2 regions of the Methylophilus sp. Leaf414 genome follow, and region 1 is predicted to be linked to the other one. Evidence: riboswitches for the same ligand, from Rfam matches in the RefSeq annotation. Region 1 holds a riboswitch; the other holds the start of a gene.
The links. A riboswitch is a leader RNA that binds a small molecule or an ion and turns the genes downstream of it on or off. The one in region 1 is predicted to bind cobalamin.
Positions count from the first base shown of each region.

Region 2: another riboswitch for cobalamin. It lies ahead of nrdA (class 1a ribonucleoside-diphosphate reductase subunit alpha); the one in region 1 lies ahead of ASG24_RS06430 (TonB-dependent receptor).

Region 1 is NZ_LMQQ01000002.1:442,699-453,112, forward strand. Features, by position in the region: gene cobU (bifunctional adenosylcobinamide kinase/adenosylcobinamide-phosphate guanylyltransferase) at 1-391, opposite strand, end outside; gene ASG24_RS06400 (cobalamin-binding protein) at 388-1,194, opposite strand; gene bluB (5,6-dimethylbenzimidazole synthase) at 1,191-1,862, opposite strand; gene ASG24_RS06410 (cobyrinate a,c-diamide synthase) at 1,859-3,142, opposite strand; gene cobO (cob(I)yrinic acid a,c-diamide adenosyltransferase) at 3,142-3,750, opposite strand; gene ASG24_RS06420 (hypothetical protein) at 3,760-4,329, opposite strand; gene ASG24_RS06425 (TonB-dependent receptor domain-containing protein) at 4,420-6,294, opposite strand; gene ASG24_RS06430 (TonB-dependent receptor) at 6,357-8,297, opposite strand; cobalamin riboswitch at 8,435-8,647, opposite strand; gene ASG24_RS06435 (hypothetical protein) at 8,774-8,974, shown strand; gene ASG24_RS06440 (cell division protein ZapA) at 8,978-9,280, shown strand; gene ASG24_RS06445 (DUF2237 family protein) at 9,607-9,966, opposite strand; gene ASG24_RS06450 (EVE domain-containing protein) at 10,087-10,414, shown strand, end outside.
Region 2 is NZ_LMQQ01000004.1:184,003-194,416, forward strand. Features, by position in the region: gene metE (5-methyltetrahydropteroyltriglutamate--homocysteine S-methyltransferase) at 1-5, shown strand, start outside; gene ASG24_RS09885 (OmpP1/FadL family transporter) at 94-1,362, opposite strand; cobalamin riboswitch at 1,772-1,997, shown strand; gene nrdA (class 1a ribonucleoside-diphosphate reductase subunit alpha) at 2,123-4,402, shown strand; gene nrdB (class Ia ribonucleoside-diphosphate reductase subunit beta) at 4,608-5,741, shown strand; gene yfaE (class I ribonucleotide reductase maintenance protein YfaE) at 5,828-6,241, shown strand; gene ASG24_RS09905 (hypothetical protein) at 6,338-6,553, opposite strand; gene ASG24_RS09910 (MrcB family domain-containing protein) at 6,886-7,839, shown strand; gene ASG24_RS09915 (HNH endonuclease) at 7,836-8,990, shown strand; gene ASG24_RS09920 (hypothetical protein) at 9,081-9,854, shown strand; gene rlmF (23S rRNA (adenine(1618)-N(6))-methyltransferase RlmF) at 9,870-10,414, shown strand, end outside.

The sequences.
Region 1 (10,414 bases):
CGACTTCGTTGCTGACTAACAATACTTGTGCCTGTAGCTGGGGCAAAGCCGCCAGCAACGCCTGCTTTTCCGCCTGCCAATCCAGCCGCTCCGGTTTGTCGCAATCCGGGCAAATGCATTGCGCCAGCCACAAGGTCAGGCAATCGACAATCAGGCAGGTTTCCGGCGCATCGTTATCCAGCAGTGTCTGGCCCAGGTTAAATGGCACTTCCACCAGGGCCCAATAGGGCGGCCGGCGCTCTTTGTGATGCGCCACCCTTTTGGCAAATTCATCGTCATAAACCTGCGCGGTGGCGATATAGGTAACCGGTAATTCCAGCGCAGAAGCCAAACGTTCTGCATAAGCACTCTTGCCGCTGCGCGCACCACCCAGAATCAAATGTGTACTCATAACAACCTCCCGGTTTGCTGTTGCCAGTGTTCAATAATGTTTTGCAACTGCACCAGTCCCTCAGTAAACAGGGCGGGCCCCGGTTGCAGGATATCCACTGATTTGATTTCATACAAATGGCCGTGCTGAACCGCGGGTATGGTTTGCCAACCTGTGCGGGCCTTCACCTTTTCCGGCTGGAATTTCTTGCCGCACCAGGAACCGATGATGATGTCCGGTTGCGCTGCGACCACCTGTTCTGCATTGACCTGGCGATCGCGTGCGTTGTGAAAACCGCTCAGCTCCGGAAAACAATCCTGCCCGCCAGCTGCGGTTATCAGCTCCGCTGCCCAGCGGATGCTGCACATCATGGGCTCATCCCACTCTTCAAAATAGATAGTTGGTTTGCGTGACCAGGTGGCAGCCCGGTTACGAGAGGCATCCAGCAACGCCTGATATTGCGTGACCAACATTTGTGCCTTATCGCTGGCGCCGACCAGGTCACCCACTGTCAGTATCATTTGCAAGGTTTCATCCAGGCTACGCTGGTTAAATACATGTACCTGGCAGCCGGCTTTGATCAGCGAGGCAGCAATGTCTGCCTGCAAGTTGGAAAAACAAAGCACCAGGTCAGGATCCAGCGCCAGAATCTTGTTGATATTGGCACTGATAAACCCGCTGATCTTTGGTTTTTCTTTTCTGGCGATTGCCGGACGGGTAGTGAAGCCTGAGATGCCAACAATGCGGTCCTGCTCACCCAGCAGATAGAGTACTTCTACCGTTTCCGTGGTCAGGCACACGATGCGTTGCGGCCAGTGACTCATGGCTGTTGCGTATCCTTATTCCAGCCATTTTCCATCAGCATCTCGGACAAAGGTTTTTCCGTTGCCCAACCTTCTTCCACCAGCATGGGTGATTTGTAAAAGGTATTCACATAACCCAGGCATAAAATAGCAACCGGTTTTGCATCATGTGGCATGCCCAGTAACGAAGCCAGCGCCTGCGGATCAAACAGGCTGACCCAGCCCATGCCTATGCCTTCGGCGCGCGCGGCCAGCCACAGGTTCTGGATCGCACAACTGACAGAAGCCAGGTCCATTTCCGGTAAGGTACGGCGGCCAAAAACGTATTTCTCACGCTGGTCACATAGTGTCGCGACCAGTAACTCTCCACAGTCGAGGATACCTTCTACTTTCAGCCGCATAAATTCGGCCATACGCGCCGTATTTTCAACTTCACCTATGGCTTGTGCGGTTTTCTTACGTTCTTCATCCACCAGTGTATGTATGCTTTTGCGGACCTCAACATCACTAATACGTATAAAGCGCCATGGTTGCATCAGTCCAACGCTGGGCGCATGGTGCGCCGCTTGCAATAGCTTCTGTAGTAACTCGGGCGCAATCGGCGCCGGCAAAAAATGCCGCATATCGCGCCGTTCGGCAATCACTTTGTAGATCGCCGCTTTATCGTTTTCAGAATAGGCAAAACTCATGGCAGGAAAAACTGCGCGGCCAATGCCGGGTTAGACGGGAAGTAAAAATGCAAAAAACTGGCGGTGATGTTTTGATCACGGTAGATCGCTTCGCCCTTGCCATATCGGCCTTTGCCATGGGCAATTGCCGGCAGGTCAGTCTCGAAACGCCCATAGTGAAAAGTATGTGCGCCTATGGTGCTGGTGCCATTTTCAATTGGCAAAGTCGCATGTTGCGTGCCCAGTCCTTGCCGTTTGCTTTCAATGTTGCCTTGACCTTTTAATAACCCAAAAACCGGCCGGCCATCCAGACTTTCGCCTAATGACAACATGCCACCACACTCTGCCAGCATGGGTATGCCAGCTGCCGCAGCCGCCTGCATGCTGTCGCGCATGCCGGTATTGTTTTCAATTTTTTCCAGATGCAATTCAGGGTAACCGCCAGGCAGCCAATAGGCATCTGCCACTGGTAATTGCACGTCTGTTAACGGCGAGAAGAATGTAATGCTTGCACCCAACGCTCGCAGCAGATCCAGGTTGGCCTGGTAGATAAAACAGAAGGCAGCATCTTTAGCGACGGCAATTGTTTTGCCTTGCAAAAGTAGCTCGTCAGAATCGTTTTCTGGCGCATCAAAACTCACCGTTGGCGGCAGCGGAATTTCTTGCCCCAATAATTGCGCGGCGGCTTCTATGCGCTGATCAATATCGTTGATTTCCTGTGCCAGATGCAAACCCAAATGGCGTTCGGGCAGGCTTAATTGATCGTTATATGGCATGGCACCTAGCCACGGAATATCGGCAGGTAATGCTTCTTTGATCATGCGTGCATGGCCTTCACTGCCTATCTGGTTCGCAATGACGCCTGCGCGTTGCAAGCCAAGGCGGAATGCATACAAGCCATACGCGACCGCAGCGAACGTTTGTGCCATGGCTTTAGCGTTGACTACCAGCCCCACCGGGATGCCAAAACGCTCGGCGATATCGGCGCAGGAAGGGTTGCCGTCGTATAGGCCCATGACGCCTTCCAGCAGAATCACATCATTTTCCTGCGCGGCTTTATAAAGCAAACGATGCGCATCTTGTTCACCACACATCCCTAAGTCAAGGTTGTAAACCGGTTTGCCGGTGGCAACTTCGAGGATCATGCCGTCAATAAAATCCGGTCCGCATTTGAATGCCTGCACGCGTAAGCCGCGATTACGGTAAGCACGAGCCAATGCCGCTGTGGTCATGGTTTTACCTTGTCCCGACGCGGGTGCCGCCATCAGCATGGCATGGCAGGTTGCAGCTTGGGATTGCATTACAAATCTATTCCAGCCTGGGCTTTAACGCCTGCGCGCCAGGCATGCTTGACGTCCATCAGTTCGCTCACCGTATCGGCAGCGTTCCGTAATGCTTCTGAGGCGCCCCGGCCGGTGATGACCACATGCTGCATGGGCGGGCGGTTGGCAATGGCATCCAGTACCATTTGCTCATCCAGGTAGCCATATTTGAAGGTGTAGGTCAGTTCGTCGAGAACCACTAATTGAATCGCCGGATCTTGCAGCATGCCAGCGACAATTTGCCAGCCGCGCATAGCGGTGTCGGTATCACGCTGGCGGTCTTGCGTGTTCCAGGTAAAGCCTTCGCCCAGCACATGCCAGCTCACTAATGGATGTTCGCGGAAAAAGGCTTCTTCGCCGGTATCAGACCTGCCTTTGATGAATTGGGCGACACCGACACGCATGCCGTGGCCGAGTGAACGGGCAACCATGCCAAAGGCGGAAGAGCTTTTGCCTTTGCCATTACCGGTGAGGATCAGCAGCACGCCTTTCTCAACCTTGGCCTGCTCGATCTTTTCATCAATGACCGCCTTTTTTCTTATCATGCGCGCCTTGTGGCGGCTATCGCGGTCATTGGTTTCCGTCATATTTAAGACTTAAGCTTTTTCGTGAATAGAGCGTTTGGCCAGGCCAAATACTACGTGCGCAATCAAGGCAACTACTACCCAGAACGCAATGGCTTCCAGCTGTTTTGGATAGTATTTCACCAGGCGTGTGCCGAATTCCACCAGGGTTGGGTTGGCGTAACGGCCACCGAAGAAGTAGAAACCGCCGCTGGAAAACAATTCTGCAATAGCTGACGCCACCACAACCACACCTGCAAGTTTGAACAGGCTGCTGAATTCCCAGCTGGTATTGTCCGCCGTCCAGCGACCTGCCAGCCACATGGTGCCATAGGCTGGCAGCAAAAAGCCGTAAGCCGGTGTCACGCAGAAATTGCTGACGCCACCCCAGGTCACTGCCGCTAAATCAAGCCCAACACACAAAGCCAGCAGGGCAACGAACATAATGGTAGAACGCAGATAGTAGCCAGCAATGAAGAAAGCTGCATATGAAGCACTAGGCAGAAAATCGATTGAAGCGAAATGATGGCCGCGCGTGACGATGACCATCAGTGCAATGACCAATGCGATTGCCAGAGATTGAGTTGAAATTTTACGTGGCATGCCAACGACTCCCAAATTTTATTAAATTAACTAGGGGTGGATTTTAGCCCAATTCCATCTGGCTTGGTCAAAATCCAACCGTAGCAAACATTACTTCATGTCATAACTCAGGCTGACGAATACGTTGGTGCCCATGGTGTTGTAGTCCGGATTATTTGGCGATGCCAAGCTTCTCGTCGTTGCCAGAACATAATTCTTATCCAGGATGTTGTTAGCACGTGCCTGCAAGCGCCAATTGCTATTGACTTGATAAGCCAGCGTCGTATTCAATAAAGCATATCCGCCCAATGAAATCTGGTTAGCCGTGTCATTGTAGCGTTGGGAAGCGGCAGTCAATTCTGTTGACCAGTCCCAGGCGCCATTTCTGTATTGCAATACCAAATTGCCAAAACGCTGGGCACGCCTGATCAGCAGGTTGTCGGTGGCATCCGCGCGTGGGGATTGCACAGTCAGGTTGCCGGACAGGAACCAGTTTTCAGCCAAGGCGAGGCTACTCTCCACTGTGACACCCTGGATTTCAATTTTGCCGGCATTGACGGCACAGCCGTTGGTAAAGCCAGGCGGGCAATCAGCGCGTGGCGCATTCTGGATAAAATTGCGGATGTGGTTATCAAAGACAGTGATTTTCGTCTGTAACTGTTGGCCCTGGTAGCGCAGGCTGGCCTCGATATTGTCCGCTTTTTCTGAAGGCAGATTGGGATTGCCAAACGCATTGGCATACAGTTGGTTGAAGGTAGGCGCCCTGAAAGAAGAGCCATACTGTGTCGTGAATTGCCAGGCCGGTGAGAAAGCATAGCCATAGCCGATACCACCAGTCGTATAGTTGCCGAATTGGCTGTTATGGTCTTCTCGTAATGAAAGTTGAGTGCTGTGCGCGTCAAACTTGCCAACATAACCCAGTACGAAAGCGTCATTACTACGACTTCTCTCTAGCGTTCGCCTGCCGGTATTTTCGGTTAATACTTCTTGCTCAAGCCTGTCATAGGCAAATGTGAGTGTGCCATTCGATAATTTGTAATCATGTTGCCATGACAGCTGGTGTTGCTCTGTTTCAATGTTGCTATTGGTTGTTGCCGTGCCAACACTATATGACTGATCGCGGCCAATGCTATATTGCACTTTGCTGTTCCAGTTTTCAGTCAATGCATTTCTCAATGTCAGGCCATACCCTTGCTGGTAACGCTCTAGATAATTGCCTATAAAGGTACTGTCGTATTGGTTCCTGCCTTTGCTTTCCAGATAGTTCAAGCCTAGTGAATGGCCTGGCGCTAACTCGAGTTCTGCATATGCCGTACCACTGAAGTTGTTATATCCGTCGCGGTCTTGCTCAGCCACGGCAGGCGGCCGCTTTTTCGCACTGATACCCCGGGTATCGTAACTGCTGACCTGCGCACCAAATTTCAATGCTTGATAAGCCGTGTCAAAACCTGCGTTGCCACTATAAGAGTCGTAACTGCCTGCACCTGCACTGGCATATAAATGGGTGTTGTTACTTTTGCCACGCTTGGTGAAAATCTGGATCACGCCGCCAATCGCGTCTGAGCCATACAGACTGGAAGCTGGTCCGCGTAAAATTTCGATACGGTCTATCAATGCCAGCGGGATATTTTCAAACGCGGTGGTGCCGGTTGTGCCCGAGTTGATGCGTACGCCATCGACTAACACGATCAACTGGTTATCGTTGGTGCCACGTAACCCGATATTGCTGCTAGTCCCCATGCCGCCATTGGTATAGGTTTCTACGCCGGGCTGCAGTCTTAACAAATCTGCGATAGAGCCACCGCGTAGCCGGTTGATTTCTTCGCTATCAATCACGGTGATATCACCAGTGACGGTTTTGGTGGATTGCGAGTTCCTGCTGGCGGTGACCACGACTTCGTCCAGGTTTGGTGTTGGCAGCGTTTCTGCCGCAAAGGTGTTTATAGGCAGACTTACCATCAGCCCTAATAAAATTATCTTTTTCATAAATTTTCTGCTGCTTGTCCGTTAATTATTTTTGCTATCCATGTAATTCAGTAAGTCGCTTATTAAAAATCAGCCTTTATACCAACTCGCCACGTACGGACAAAATCTACTGGGTAAATCGCGTCATTAGCCACTTGTATCGAATTTTCATGTTTGAAAAGGTTATTAATAGCAGTAAAGATTGTGAAATGACGGTATTGATAATTAAGCGATATGTTAGTACTTGAGTAGATTGATTGCTTTTGACTCAGGTTATTAGCAAAATCCTGGTAAGCAAAAGCGCTGGAACGCCATGCATGATTCACATTTAGACTGGCGTTAGGATCAAATTTCCAGTTCAGATTTGCAATAAGGTTATGTTTGGGCACACCAGGCAAATCTTTACCATTAAAACTTCCGCTGCCATTGATTTCTCGATCAATTTTTGCTCGTACATAGTTGTAAAGCAAAGATGCCGTTAGGCCGGTATCGATTTGGAATGTATCTTGTAATTCAAGCCCGTATTTGTGTGACTGGTCTAAATTCGTATTGGTAAAAACACCGGGGACAACGTAAATCTCATTATCCAAATCTGAATAAAATGTGGATATTTTCATTCGATTTCTATCCGTTACAAAATTCAAACCAAGGTTGGTCGTTTTTGTACGCATAGGCTTGATGAAGCCGTTAAAACTTGTGACGCCCGTAAAAAAGTTAGTGGTAAAAAAACGATCTATATCTGGTGCTTGGTAAGCGTGGTTGTGGTTGGCAAATATGGAGATTCCAGAATTAATCCGGTAGTTTGCACCAATGTCCCATGCACTCAGATGCTCACTGTCTGCCAGTGAGTCACCCACATTCGGTCTGAATTGATAGGATACTTTTTCCGTGCGTGCACCTGAAGACAATGTTAAATTTTCCAGTAGCCTGTATTCCAGACTTGCGAACAACGCACGATTATTTTTTGTTGTGGAGTTATCGCTGGCTTTTCTTTCTCCGTCGTTGATCTGGATGCCTGTGATCGCACTGACTTGAGCATCGTCATAGCGTAAATCTAGGACGCTTGCTTCCTGATCATAATGAAATTTGCTATTGAAATTGTAAAACTCAGACAGCTTATCTTCACGGTAATGACTAGCGGTGACATGCCAAGATGGTGAAAGATCAATCTCTGTTCCAATTTGCCAGCGGTCACTATCAAGAGCCTGATGGGTGTAATCCATCGGATTGCCCAAGAAGTTAAGGCCCACGTTACGAGGGCTATCTTTGAATTGGGCTTTGGTTAATGATGGAGCATAGCGGATATCATTCCGAGTACTAGTGGCTTCGGCAAAAATGCGAAACGACTCCATTGGCTTGATTTTTACACGTGCATTCTGGGTGTTGCTGGTAAATTCATCCCGATATCCGGATGGATCCTTTTTGCCGAATCCATCATGGCTGTCATGAGAAAGGTTTGCTGATAGCTCCAGTTTCTCTTCGTTTAATCCAGCCGTGGCATAGTGGCTCTGCTGGCCAAAGTTTCCCCAGCTAGTAGAGGCTGTGATGCCAGTTTTTGCTTTGGTGTAAATTTGAATCGCACCAGCTGTTGCACCATCCCCATATAAGACAGAACCACTACCCTTGCTGATTTCAATACGCTCGATATTGCTTAATGGAATGCCCGCCAGTAGCTGTGAACTGCTATCGATATTATTAAGGCGTTGACCGTTAAGAGTGATGACGACATTTTGGGCACCATTTTCGCTACCAAAGCCACGCAAGTTGATTGACGGAGTGGCTTTGTTGCCAAAGCTGGATAAGATATTCAGCGAACTTTGTTGAGCCAAAAAATCATACAGTGTACTGGCACCAGAAGACTCGATTTGCTTGGCAGTATGAATTTCAGAGCTGTAGGTGGTGTCTGTATCTTTACGTTCAAAGCCAGATGATCTGACGGTGACATCATCCAGTTGGAGATCTTCAGCGAATGCAGGTGTGGTTAAAAGCGTGGCAATGACGCTAAATAAAAACTTCTTTTTCATTATCTTATCCCTGTGTCATATGCGACCCCGCATATGGGTTATTGGGCAATACTTAGGGATAAGGGACAATGAATCTGGATTTGCTATGGTTAGCAAAAAGAGAAATACACTATCAGACACCGTCACCCCGCGGTATTGCAAATGGTTGGTTGTGAGGCCGGTCTCCGGGCTTGCAAGTTTTGATCTATCGCCTTCCCGGGTTTGACCCAGTGGCATGTTGATAGACCCGCACTTACTTACCGTTGCGGGGGCAGCACAGGCATTGCGAATGTGAATTCACGCACCTGTTTCCCAGTTTCACTCTTGGCTGCAAGAACACAGCGTCGAGCACCTGACAACTGGCGCCTATTCTAGTAGAAAGTGTCTGTTTTAGCTAGAAAACCATGGTTGTGTAGCGAAGTTTAAATTGTTAAATTACTTTGAAAAACTACGCTTAGCTATTGACCACAATCATTTTTTTCATTGATAATGACTCAATGGATGCTGATCTGAAAAGTTTGGAAGAGCGTGTGGCGAAGTTAATTGCGCTGTGCAATCAATTGCGTGAGGATAATGGTCAGTTACGCCAGGAGGTCTCAAAATTGCATCAGGAGTCGCAATCCCTCAAGCTGAATATGACGCAAGCCAGCGTGCAATTGGAAAAATTGTTGTCTGCATTACCACAGGAAGGTCAATAAACGATGGCGAAACAACCAATCGATATTGAAATTATGGGTCGTGCATTTAGTGTGACATGCACGGATGAAGAGCGCGATGTCATCGTGCAGGCAGTGGGTTACCTGGATGGTAAAATGCGTGAAATACGCGATGCGGGCAAGATGGTCAGTGTGGAGCGAATTGCGATTATGGCGGCACTGAATATCACGCACGAGTTATTGAATACCCGAAGTGCAGGTGTGGATGTGGGCGATGTGAAAAAACGCATTAGCACCATGCAGCAGCAAATGGATGAGGTGCTATCCAGCCAGAATAAATTGCTGTAATCCCCTGAACTTCACAAAATATTCACCGTCATTGATAGTAAATGGCGTATCATTTTTTAACCACATAGTTTTACTTCGGCTTAAATTTAATCCGCTGTACTTTTAATCTGGTGTGTTAAGGCGTTGCCTGAGTCTAAAATTCCTTGAACTAGTCTTTGTTATAGGTTTCGGCTCATCAGGTGCTGTGCGATCGCACTAAGTTGGGAGGTCTTTTAAGACTCCCTTGGCGTGTGAACCTAATGTACCTTAGGCTGTTACCACCTGAACTTTTTGGTTCAGGATCAAGGCTCAGGTAACCCCTTAGCACATCATTTTCAATGACTACGCTATCTTAAGGCGTGGTACATCAAGTCAGCCAGACTGACGACTTCCAGGCAACTTTCATCGCAAGACTCCAAGACTACCGGTGGCGCGTAGCCTGCTTCGCTGGCTTGTAACCAGCGGCCTGCGCACAGACACCAGCGATCGCCAGCCTGCAATCCGGGAAAGTCATAATCCGGCAGAGGGGTTGATAAGTCGTTACCCTGGGCTTTGGAATACGCCAGAAACTCATCTGTCATTTCTGCACAAACCGTGTGTCTGCCTAAATCTTCCGGATGAAACCCGCAGCAGCCATCCCGCATAAAGCCGGTGACAGGGTGTGTGCTGCAAGGAATAAGCAAGGTGCCGAGGACGTTTTTAGCCATGATATCTATGTGTGGTCACTCTTTGGGAGTGGAGTAGCTTTCGGTTTGTGAGCGTTGGGGTTTATGATACTAGGGTTTATGATACTGGCATTTTGCACATTTAGAAGAAGGTTTTAAGCAATGGCACGTTACTGGCTGATGAAGTCCGAACCCTCGGATGTTTCTATTGATGATTTAGCGGGGTTCCCAAACCAGAGCGTTGACTGGTATGGGGTGCGCAATTACCAGGCGCGTAATTTCATGCGAGACCAGATGAAAGTCGGTGATGGCGTATTGTTTTACCACTCTAATTGTGAGGTGCCTGGCATTGCCGGCATCTGTGAAGTGAGTACGCTGGCTTATCCGGACAAGTTCCAGTTTGTAAAAGGGCACAAGTATTTTGACCCTAAATCTACTCCGGAAAACCCGCGTTGGGTCAATGTGGATGTGAAGCTTGTGCGTAAAACCC
Region 2 (10,414 bases), on a different contig from region 1:
CTTAGTGAGTCTGTTTTAAGCGTATTTTTGGCTAAAAAGCGCTGATATCCGTAATAGATATCAGCGTTTTCTTTTTATAGCTGGTCATTAAACCTACCAGCGGCGGCTCAGCATAAAGTGCAGCACAATCGCCTCATTACGGATTTCCGAGTCGCCTAGCAATGCACTGTTGTATTTTACGCTGACCGGCAGCATCCACTCCACGCCACCGGTTGCAAGCCAGTTCTGGTCTATCTTGCGCGCGGCACCGAACGTCAGGTGATGCTCTAAAATGCCAGCCAGTAACGGGTTGGTAGTCTCACGTGGAATCGGGTTTTTGCCATAGTTGTGGCCCGCATAAATGGTCGTGCGGTCATCCCAGTTGTAAGCAACGCCGGTGGCGACCACCCACTGGTTTTTCCAGTCGGCAGGGTTGGTTGAACCATACACAGCAGGTGCTAAAGAATTGTTAGGGTTGGTGGCGCGTAATTTCACGTCATTGATCGCATCATCCCAGTTAAGCCAGTTTAGCTTGAATGAAAGCAGCCAGGCATCCGCCGGTTTGAACGCCAAACCGACAGCGACTTCACGAGGCAATGCGAAGCCTTTGACTGAGGCATCGGAATACTTCACCTTACCTAATCCTGCGCCGGTGAAATCAGCTACTAATGAGCCGCCAGTAAGTGGTAATTCAGTCTTTTCGCTATAAGCGGCAGCCAGGGTTAATGTTGGCGTGACACGATATTGCATGCCTAGCTTGAACCCTGTGCGTATCGCCGATGCATCTTCTAACTTATAGCCAATAAAGGGCGCAGCAGGGACTGAGGTATTGGCAAAAAAATCCTGCTCTATGCTTGCATAGACAAAGTTCAAGCTGGCCCCGATTGAAAGTTTCTCGTTCACTTCGCAGCCAATGCCGGGAATAACCTTAGCGATACCGAACAGTGATGATAAATCATCGCGATTGCCAAACGGGGTACGGATTTTATCGAATACACCACCGGCACCACCTTGTGCAAAGAAACCTACACCCGCCGTGCATGATGTGTCTTCAATCGGGCGCGCATAACCACCGCCGCCTAGAGGCGTGTAACGGTTAGAGGCATGTTCTTCGTTGCGGGGGTCTTTATGCACCAAGTCGGTGGTGCGCAGTATCGAGCCGAACATGTCCAGCAGCGGTGCCTTGATCTGCGTCAGCCCGGCCGGATTGGTATTCAGCGCGCTGGTGTCGCGTGCAACTGCTACATCAGCACCGGCCATCAGGCTGGATTCAGCACCAAAGCCGATCAGGTTGATGCCGTTGGTGGCATGTGCAGCACTGCCAGTGATAGCCAAAGTCAGGGCGGTTGCCAGGCGAATCGTGGAGAAATTGAAGTAAGTCATTGCGAGTGTGGTTTTCGTTAGTGGCTTATAGTTTTACATAAACAGGCAAAACAGTATCGCGATAATAGAGCGGCAATTGCACTGCATTTTTAACCTGGAAAAGAGTTTTCTAGCAGGTTCATTTTGCCGATTTTGTCACTGATAGCATAGTCTCATATTGTTGGCGATCACCACTTACAAGACTTGCGTTTTTATCGCCTATTCCTGTTTTAAGCACCCTGATTAAAAATGTTTCAGCTTTGTAACATTCAATGCGTAATTCAATCAAAAATGCAATGCATTTTCTCAAAATTTTATTAAAAAAATTCTTAAAACATATTCTTTAATAGAAACAATACCTTGTATATGAAAGCTAGACTTTACAACTATATCTTGTGTTTTGTCTGATTGAAAAGCCATAGATATTGTTTTATAGTCGCATCCATACGGTTTGCAGGAGAAACACTTCTTCTGCATTTAAAAGGGAATCTGGTGCGTGAAACACTGCACGGTATTCATCAAGCCAGGGCTGCCCCCGCAACTGTGATCAGCGAGTTGTTTGCGAACACTTTAAGCCACTGAAGTAATTCGGGAAGGCGACAGCAAATAATCATGACCTGAGAGCCAGGAGACCGACCGTCAGTTTTTTTACTTGTTAACGTTTGAGGCGGGGTGTCCTCGGCAGTTGCAGTGCATTTATCATGATATCGGGTGTTGCCCGGTGTGCAATGTTTGCGTTTGCGTCTTCTATAGTCCCCGCTGCCAGAATTGGGAGCCATCAATGTCACAATACGAATCCATGCAGGCCACAAAAAGAGATGGTCGCAAGGAACCTATCAATCTCGACAAAATCCACCGCGTGATTGATTGGGCAGCACAAGGCCTGAATAATGTGTCGGTGTCGCAGGTAGAGTTGCGCTCCCATATCCAGTTCTATGATGGCATCCGCACTGATGCCATTCATGAGACCATCATCAAATCCGCGGCGGACCTGATTTCTGAAGAAACACCGGATTACCAGTACCTGGCAGCCCGCCTGTCGATTTTCCACTTGCGCAAGATCGCCTATGGCCAGTTTGAGCCACCGCACCTGTTTGACCATGTGACCGGCCTGACCGAGCTCGGCAAATATGACCAGCACTTGTTGCGTGATTACAGCCGTGAAGAATTCGATGTGCTCAATGGCTATATCGACCACTGGCGTGACCTGAATTTCTCTTACGCGGCGGTCAAGCAGCTAGAAGGTAAATACCTGGTACAAAACCGCGTCACCAAGAAAATCTACGAGAGCCCGCAGTTCCTGTACATCCTGGTGGCCATGTGCCTGTTTGCCAACTACAAAGGCCAGGCGCGTCTGGACCTGATCAAGCGTTTTTACGACGCTGTTTCCACGTTCAAGATTTCTCTGCCTACGCCTATCATGTCCGGCGTGCGTACGCCTACCCGCCAGTTCAGCTCTTGTGTGCTGATAGAGTGTGATGACAGCCTGGATAGCATCAACGCCACTTCCAGCGCCATCGTGAAATACGTCTCGCAACGTGCGGGTATCGGCGTCAACGCTGGCCGCATCCGTGCGCTGGGTAGTGAAATCCGTGGCGGCGAAGCGCAACATACCGGTTGCCTGCCGTTCTACAAACTGTTCCAGTCTGCGGTGAAATCCTGCTCGCAGGGCGGTGTGCGTGGTGGTGCGGCGACCTTGTTCTACCCGCTGTGGCACCTGGAAGTGGAGTCATTGCTGGTGTTGAAAAACAACCGTGGTGTGGAAGAAAACCGCGTTCGTCACCTCGACTACGGCGTACAGATCAACCGCCTGATGTACCAGCGCCTGATCAAGAGCCAGAACATTACCCTGTTCTCGCCACATGATATCCCGGGTTTGTACGATGCCTTCTTTGCCGACCAGGATGAGTTCGAACGCCTGTATACGCAATACGAAAACGATGACAGCATCCGCAAGCGGACTATCCCGGCGGTGGAGTTGTTCTCGCTGATGATGCAGGAACGCGCCGGTACCGGCCGTATCTACATCCAGAACGTAGACCACTGCAACACGCACAGCCCGTTTGACCCGGCTGTCGCGCCAGTGCGCCAGTCCAACCTGTGTATGGAAATCGCGCTGCCAACCAAGGCATTGAATGACATCAATGATGAAGAAGGCGAAATCGCACTGTGCACCCTGTCTGCCTTCAACCTCGGTGCGCTGGAATCACTGGATGAGCTGGAAGGCCTGTCTGACCTGGTGGTGCGTGCGCTGGATGCCTTGCTGGAATACCAGGATTACCCGGTCAAAGCTGCCTCCAACGCGACCGACAAGCGCCGCTCACTGGGTGTGGGTGTGATCAACTATGCGTATTATCTGGCGAAAAACGGTACCAGCTATACCGACGATGCAGCGCTGGGCCTGACCCACCGTACGTTTGAGGCGATCCAGTATTACCTGTTGAAAGCTTCGGTACAGTTGTCACGTGAATTCGGTCCATGCCAGGCGTTTAACGAAACCACTTACGCCAAGGGCATTCTGCCGATTGATACCTATAAAAAGGATCTGGATAGCGTGACGACGGAACCTTTGCTGCTGGACTGGGAAAGCCTGCGCAAAGAGATCCAGAAAGATGGCTTGCGTAACTCCACCCTGACCGCGCTGATGCCATCAGAAACTTCCAGCCAGATCGCCAACGCGACTAACGGTATTGAGCCACCGCGCGGTCTGGTCACCGTCAAGCAATCCAAAGACGGTATCCTGCGCCAGGTCGTGCCGGAGATCGACCGCCTGCGTGACCAGTACCAGTTGCTGTGGAAAATGCCGAACAATGATGGCTACCTCAAGCTGGTGGGCATCATGCAGAAGTTTGTTGACCAGTCGATTTCTGCCAACACCAACTACGACCCGACCCGCTTTGAAGGTGGCCGTGTCCCGATGAAGCAGTTGCTGAAAGACTTGCTGCAAGTGTACAAACTGGGCATCAAAACGCTGTACTACCATAACACGCGTGACGGAGCCACCGAAGGCGGCACCGAGGCGGAGGATGATGGTTGTGCCGGTGGTGCCTGCAAAATCTAAATAATAAGTGGCTGCGCCGGCGAATTGCGGCGTTGCGCGGTACTCACAACCTCGCCGTACTATTTGTACTGTCTCGGTTGTTGCGTTCCGGGCGCCTTGCACTTCATCCGGCTCGCTCACTTATTTGGTATGTCTTGCAGTGAAGTAGTAAATACATTTTAAAAAGCAGTTTGAGTCTTGAAACTTAAACATTAGGAACACGGCCATGGCCTACAGCATCTTTACCAAAACAGACAACGATCAACTCAAAGAACCCATGTTCTTCGGTCAGCCCGTCAACGTGGCGCGTTATGACCAGCAGAAATATCCGGTATTCGAGCGGCTGATCGAGAAGCAGCTTTCTTTCTTCTGGCGTCCGGAAGAGGTGGATGTGTCGCAGGACCGTTCTGATTACCAGAACCTGCCCGAGCATGAAAAGCACATTTTCCTCAGCAACCTGAAGTACCAGACGCTGCTGGATTCCATCCAGGGTCGCAGCCCCAACGTGGCTTTGCTGCCGCTGGTGTCACTGCCGGAGCTGGAAACCTGGATCGAGACCTGGGCGTTTTCCGAGACTATCCACTCGCGCTCATACACCCATATCATCCGCAACATCGTCAATGATCCTTCCATCATTTTTGATGACATCGTTCGCAACGACAACATCACTGCCCGTGCATCGGATATCGCGCATTATTACGATGAGCTGATCCAGCAGACCATGTTGTATTCGCAGCTGGGTGAGGGCGATCACGTCATCAATGGCGAGAAAAAAGTCGTCAATCGCCGCGAGCTGAAAAAGTTGTTGTACCGCTGCCTGATGAACGTGAACATTCTCGAAGCGATCCGTTTCTATGTCAGCTTTGCCTGCTCATTCGCCTTTGCCGAGCGCAAGGTGATGGAAGGCAACGCCAAGATCATCCGCCTGATTGCACGTGACGAAGCCCTGCACCTCACCGGCACCCAGCATATGCTCAACATCATGCGTTCCGGTCAGGACGATGCCGAGTTCGCCGAGATCGCCGCCGAGTTGCACCAGGAATGTTTCGAGATGTTTAAAACTGCCGCCGAGCAGGAAAAACAATGGGCAGAATACCTGTTTAAAGATGGCTCCATGATAGGCCTCAACAAAGACATCCTCTGCCAGTATGTCGAATACATCACCAACACCCGCATGGCCTCGGTAGGCCTGCCACCGGCTTTCCCAAACGCCAAAAGCAACCCGATTCCATGGATCAACACCTGGCTGGCGTCAGACACCGTGCAAGTCGCCCCGCAAGAGGTGGAATTAAGTTCTTACCTGATTGGTCAGATTGATTCGGAGATGTCGGCAGATGATCTCAACGACTTTGAACTCTAATAAGTGGCTGCGCGGGTAAATTGCGGCGTTGCACTGATCCCTCGCGCACTTATTCAAATTGACTTTTTAATTGAACACCACCCCACGTGAGCGTTGTACAAAGCCAGCACATCCGCTTTAACCTTATCCCGCAGGAAACCCTGCTCGAAGGCCTTGAGCGCACCGGGCACGAAGTAGAGTATCAATGCCGGAGCGGTTATTGCGGCGGGTGCCGCGTGCGTTTGCTGGCGGGGGAAGTGGAATACCTTGAACAACCGCTGGCATTTATCGGTGCCGACGAAATCCTGCCTTGTTGCTGCGTACCCAAATCAGATATCCGCGTCGATTGCGAGCTCAGGCTCGACGTGCAAAAAGCCCAGATGCAAAACGATATGTTCCCTGCGCAACAATCCCTGTTTGATGAGCCTATGCTCACCCCCAAACATGCGCCAGTGAAAAAGCCAGCGAGAAAAAGGGCAGCCAAAAACAATACACGGGCAAACAACCTGTCATTGTTCTAATTTGCAAAGTACCAATAAAAAAGGCGCCTGTATCAACAAGCGCCTTTAGAGTCGGCAATCAGGGCTGGTTCTTAACGCCAGCCTGTCCTCCCCATGTTAGGGGCGTACCCACTGCATTTTTATATGTGGTGTACGTGCTTTCGAATCTTTCTTTACAACAATATCGCAACTGATAATTTCACAGCGCCAGTACATCTGGCGGATTTTCTCATCTGCTTCGGTGCGAGACTTGCCAAACACCTGCAAATTCTCAACCAGCACCCCATTCGCACTGCGTATGGTGTACAAATACTTTCCTGATATGTCCATCATTAAATAAACACCCCGAGTATTGATCGGTGTAAAACACCGTAATTTTTCTGATGTTTGCTACATTAACAGACAATTTTGTGTATGTATACACTGTAAAGATACTGTTTTGCTAGTCAATTCAATGCTTTAAGGGGTGTTTTGCATAAATTAACTTCGATTTCAGCGCTAACTGATGTTATAAAATCGTTTACAGTTAATTGGGGTTGCAAAAATGTGGGCGCTTCACTATAAAAATTCAAATAGTTTTGAGTGACGGACTGTTAATTCGCCGCTTAAAAAATTGCAAATTTTGATTTGACGATAAAAATGTGGGTTGATGCAAGGAATTGAGAATGAGTTTGCATAAGTCGATTAAATACATATTAGATAACTACAAATCAGCAAAAGAAAACGATGATTTTGCAGAACATGCTGTTGCTGAATTTGTAAGGCATGACTTTGTTTCAAATGTGCAAGCCTGTGTACCTAATAGTGATCAATATGTTTTCAAAGGTAGTGCAGGGCAGGGAGTGTGGGTGTTGGGACCTTGGCTAGGAATTTTTAATCCAATAGTCACAGATAGTGCTTCAAAAGGATATTACGTATGCTACTTATTTAGTGAGGATACAGAACGTGTTTATTTAAGCCTTAATCAAGCAATGACAGAGGCTAAGAAATTGTATAGAGCGGATGCTGCTACAGCATTAAAAGCTAGAGCAAAAAATTTTAGAGCAATACTCGGTGGCGGACTAAATAATTTAAATTTTAAAGAAATTGATTTAAAACCATCAAATAAACGAAACAATACATACTATTATCAAGCTGGAAATATATTGGCGAAGGAGTACCGAAAAAATAACCTACCTTCAGATGCTCAGCTAATAGAGGATTTACGAGCTGCTTTAGCACTTTATGAAAAATTAATCATTTCTGAGGCTGCTATTGAGGTTAAACAGTTCATTGATGGAGATGAGCCTGGAAATACTTTAATCGAGGATGCTACAAAACTTAGAATTCATAAACGTATTGAACGAAACCCCAAATTAGTAAAACAAGCAAAGCAAATTCATGGATTTGTTTGTCAAGCTTGTGGATTTAATTTTGAGTCGGTGTATGGGGATATAGGTAAAGGTTATATTGAGGCGCACCATTTGGAACCGATTTCTAAATTAAAAGGAACTAAGGTTTCACGGGATCCGAAGAAAGACTTTGCTGTACTTTGTTCTAATTGTCACAGAATGATTCACAAAAGCGATTTTGTTGGCGATGTTGGTTCTTTCAAAAAAATATTGAAGGGGGAGCTATGAGCATTCAAGATTTTGATTGGGTACCATTTTTTGAGCAGATGGCATTGAAACTACTTGCTTTTGAAAACAAGCAGATGGCTTTGATACAGTTCTTAAAAGATGCAAATGTGAACGGGCTCGATGATAAAGAAAAGAATGGTCGTAAAACACCTCTGAAAGAAATCGATCCTTTTACATTCGTAGGACTTATATGTAAGCATAGCTCGGAAGACAGCTTAAAAAGAATACTAAAAGTTCTAAAAGAGAAACTTAACATAAGGGCTAAAGTTCAAGCCTCCTTTCATGGAATTCCAATTGCTAATGGTCAACAGACATGGTTATTTTCATACAAAGCCGAAAGAAAAAATGATGATGTAAAGAAGTTGTGGACGTTGTTTAAACAATCAATGAAAGGTTTAGATTCGATTGAGCCTGAGACATTTCTTGATGCCATAGACGTAAAATGCTCAGGAACAGCTAAGCTTACTCAAGCTTTGTTTAGAGCTAGACCATCAATTTTCTTACCAGTTGATAGCCAAACGAGTCGTTACCTAGCCAGGCGAGGATTACGATATAAATTCTATAATTTGAAAGAATATCTTGAGGTAATTGAAAGTCTAAGTAGCATAACCACTAAAGACTTTTTTAGAGTTTCATACGAAGCATACTTAGAGAATAAAGAAATTACCGATATTGAAAGCTTCAATATAAGTAATATTAAGCAAGCGTCAAAAAGCAGTAATACATTTAATGATAAGCCCGGGCCTGAAAAAAAGCCGATTTTGAAAGCAAGGACTACCATATATAAATATGCTAGGAATTCAGGGAAATCAGCACATGCAATAAGAAAAGCTGATTTTAAATGTGAATTAGATCCCCACCATAAAACTTTTAATTCTAAAGCTGCTAATAAACCATATGTAGAGGCACATCACTTAATTCCATTAGGGGCGCACTATGAATTTGAGAATAATTTAGACGTTGTCGATAATATCGTATCTCTTTGCCCCAATTGCCATAGGTTATTACATCACTCAATAAAGGAAGAGAAGCAGGAAAAGATACGAATTTTGTTTGAAAAAAGAAGGGTCGCACTAGAAAGCAAAGGATTAGCTATAACCTTCAGAAGCTTATTTAAATATTATGGTGATGACTTATTCGATGACCTTTGAATTTTGATAATAAGCATTCTGCTTCAGAGGTTCGTGATTTATTCTGGATATCAAAATACTTTTCATTCATATAGAAATGGGTAATTTGAAATGAATTTTATTGATTTACTTAAAAACGAGTATCTATCAGTTGTATTCGGTGGCTTGAGTGGATTGCTTGTTTCGTGGCTGAGTCATAAAGTTATAAATAAGCGAGGGGTGTTTAGATACTATTTAACTAATAATCGAATAGGAATTTCTGCTCAAGATTCTGTTTTTGGGAATGTGGAAATTAGATGGAACGATGTACCTAATAGGAATTTATTTATATCTACGATTGAGTTGAAGAATGAGAGTCTTATTGATTACGAAAATATCATAATTAATACATACACAAATAATACAAAACTTCTAACTGAAGCAACTCATGTTTTAGACTCACCAAATATATTGAATTTAACTCAAGCGTACAAAGACAAAATTACCGTACCAACTGGAGAGGAGCCCAGTGAAGCTCAGAAAAATATTTTTCATGGTCAACGAGAATATAATTTGCCGGTTTTTAATCGAGGCCAGGTAGTAAAGTTCGAGTATCTGAATTCAGCGGTTACTGAAGAGGAGCCTGCAATTTGGCTGTCAGCAACTGTAAAAGGAGTTAAGGTAATATTTCAACCTCCACAAGTGATTGTATTTGACGTACCAAGGAATAAAGCTGCCATTTATGGTGCTGTAATAGGGCTGATTGCACTTATACCTCTTACGCGCTATACAAATACAGCATGGATTATTGGATTGATTGCGCTTATCTATGGATATTTTGTAATAGTCCCAGGTGCATATTTTATAAAAAGTGTACGAAAAATTAGAGACATAGTAGGTGGGTAGCAAAAGCTTATTTTAATGAAATCTGAACTATCTTATTCAACCTTTCATCCACGTAACTTACACCTCGCCGGCTATGATTTTTCTGTGTTGGTGCAAGCACACCCAACACTCTCTCAATACGTCCGCCCAAATGCTTATGGCGATGACTCGATAGACTTTGCAAACCCGCAAGCAGTGAAAGCTTTAAATCACGCTTTGCTTAAGCACTATTACGACGTGGTGGTGTGGGATATTCCAAAGAATTACTTATGTCCGCCTATCCCAGGGCGGGCGGATTATGTGCATTATCTGGCGGATTTATTGGCAGAGAGCATTCCAGATTTAAACCATGAAAAAGTGCGTTTGCTGGATATTGGCACCGGTGCGAATCTGGTTTATCCCTTAATTGCTGCAAATGCTTATGGCTGGCAATGTGTGGGTGTGGATATTGATAATAAGGCCTTGCGTAATGCGCAGCAGATTATTGAGGCGAATGGGTTGCAACAGCAGATTAGTGTGCGTCAGCAACCTAAGCCGGAGTCTATCTTCAGCGGTGTGATTTTGCCGGGCGAGCAGTTTAC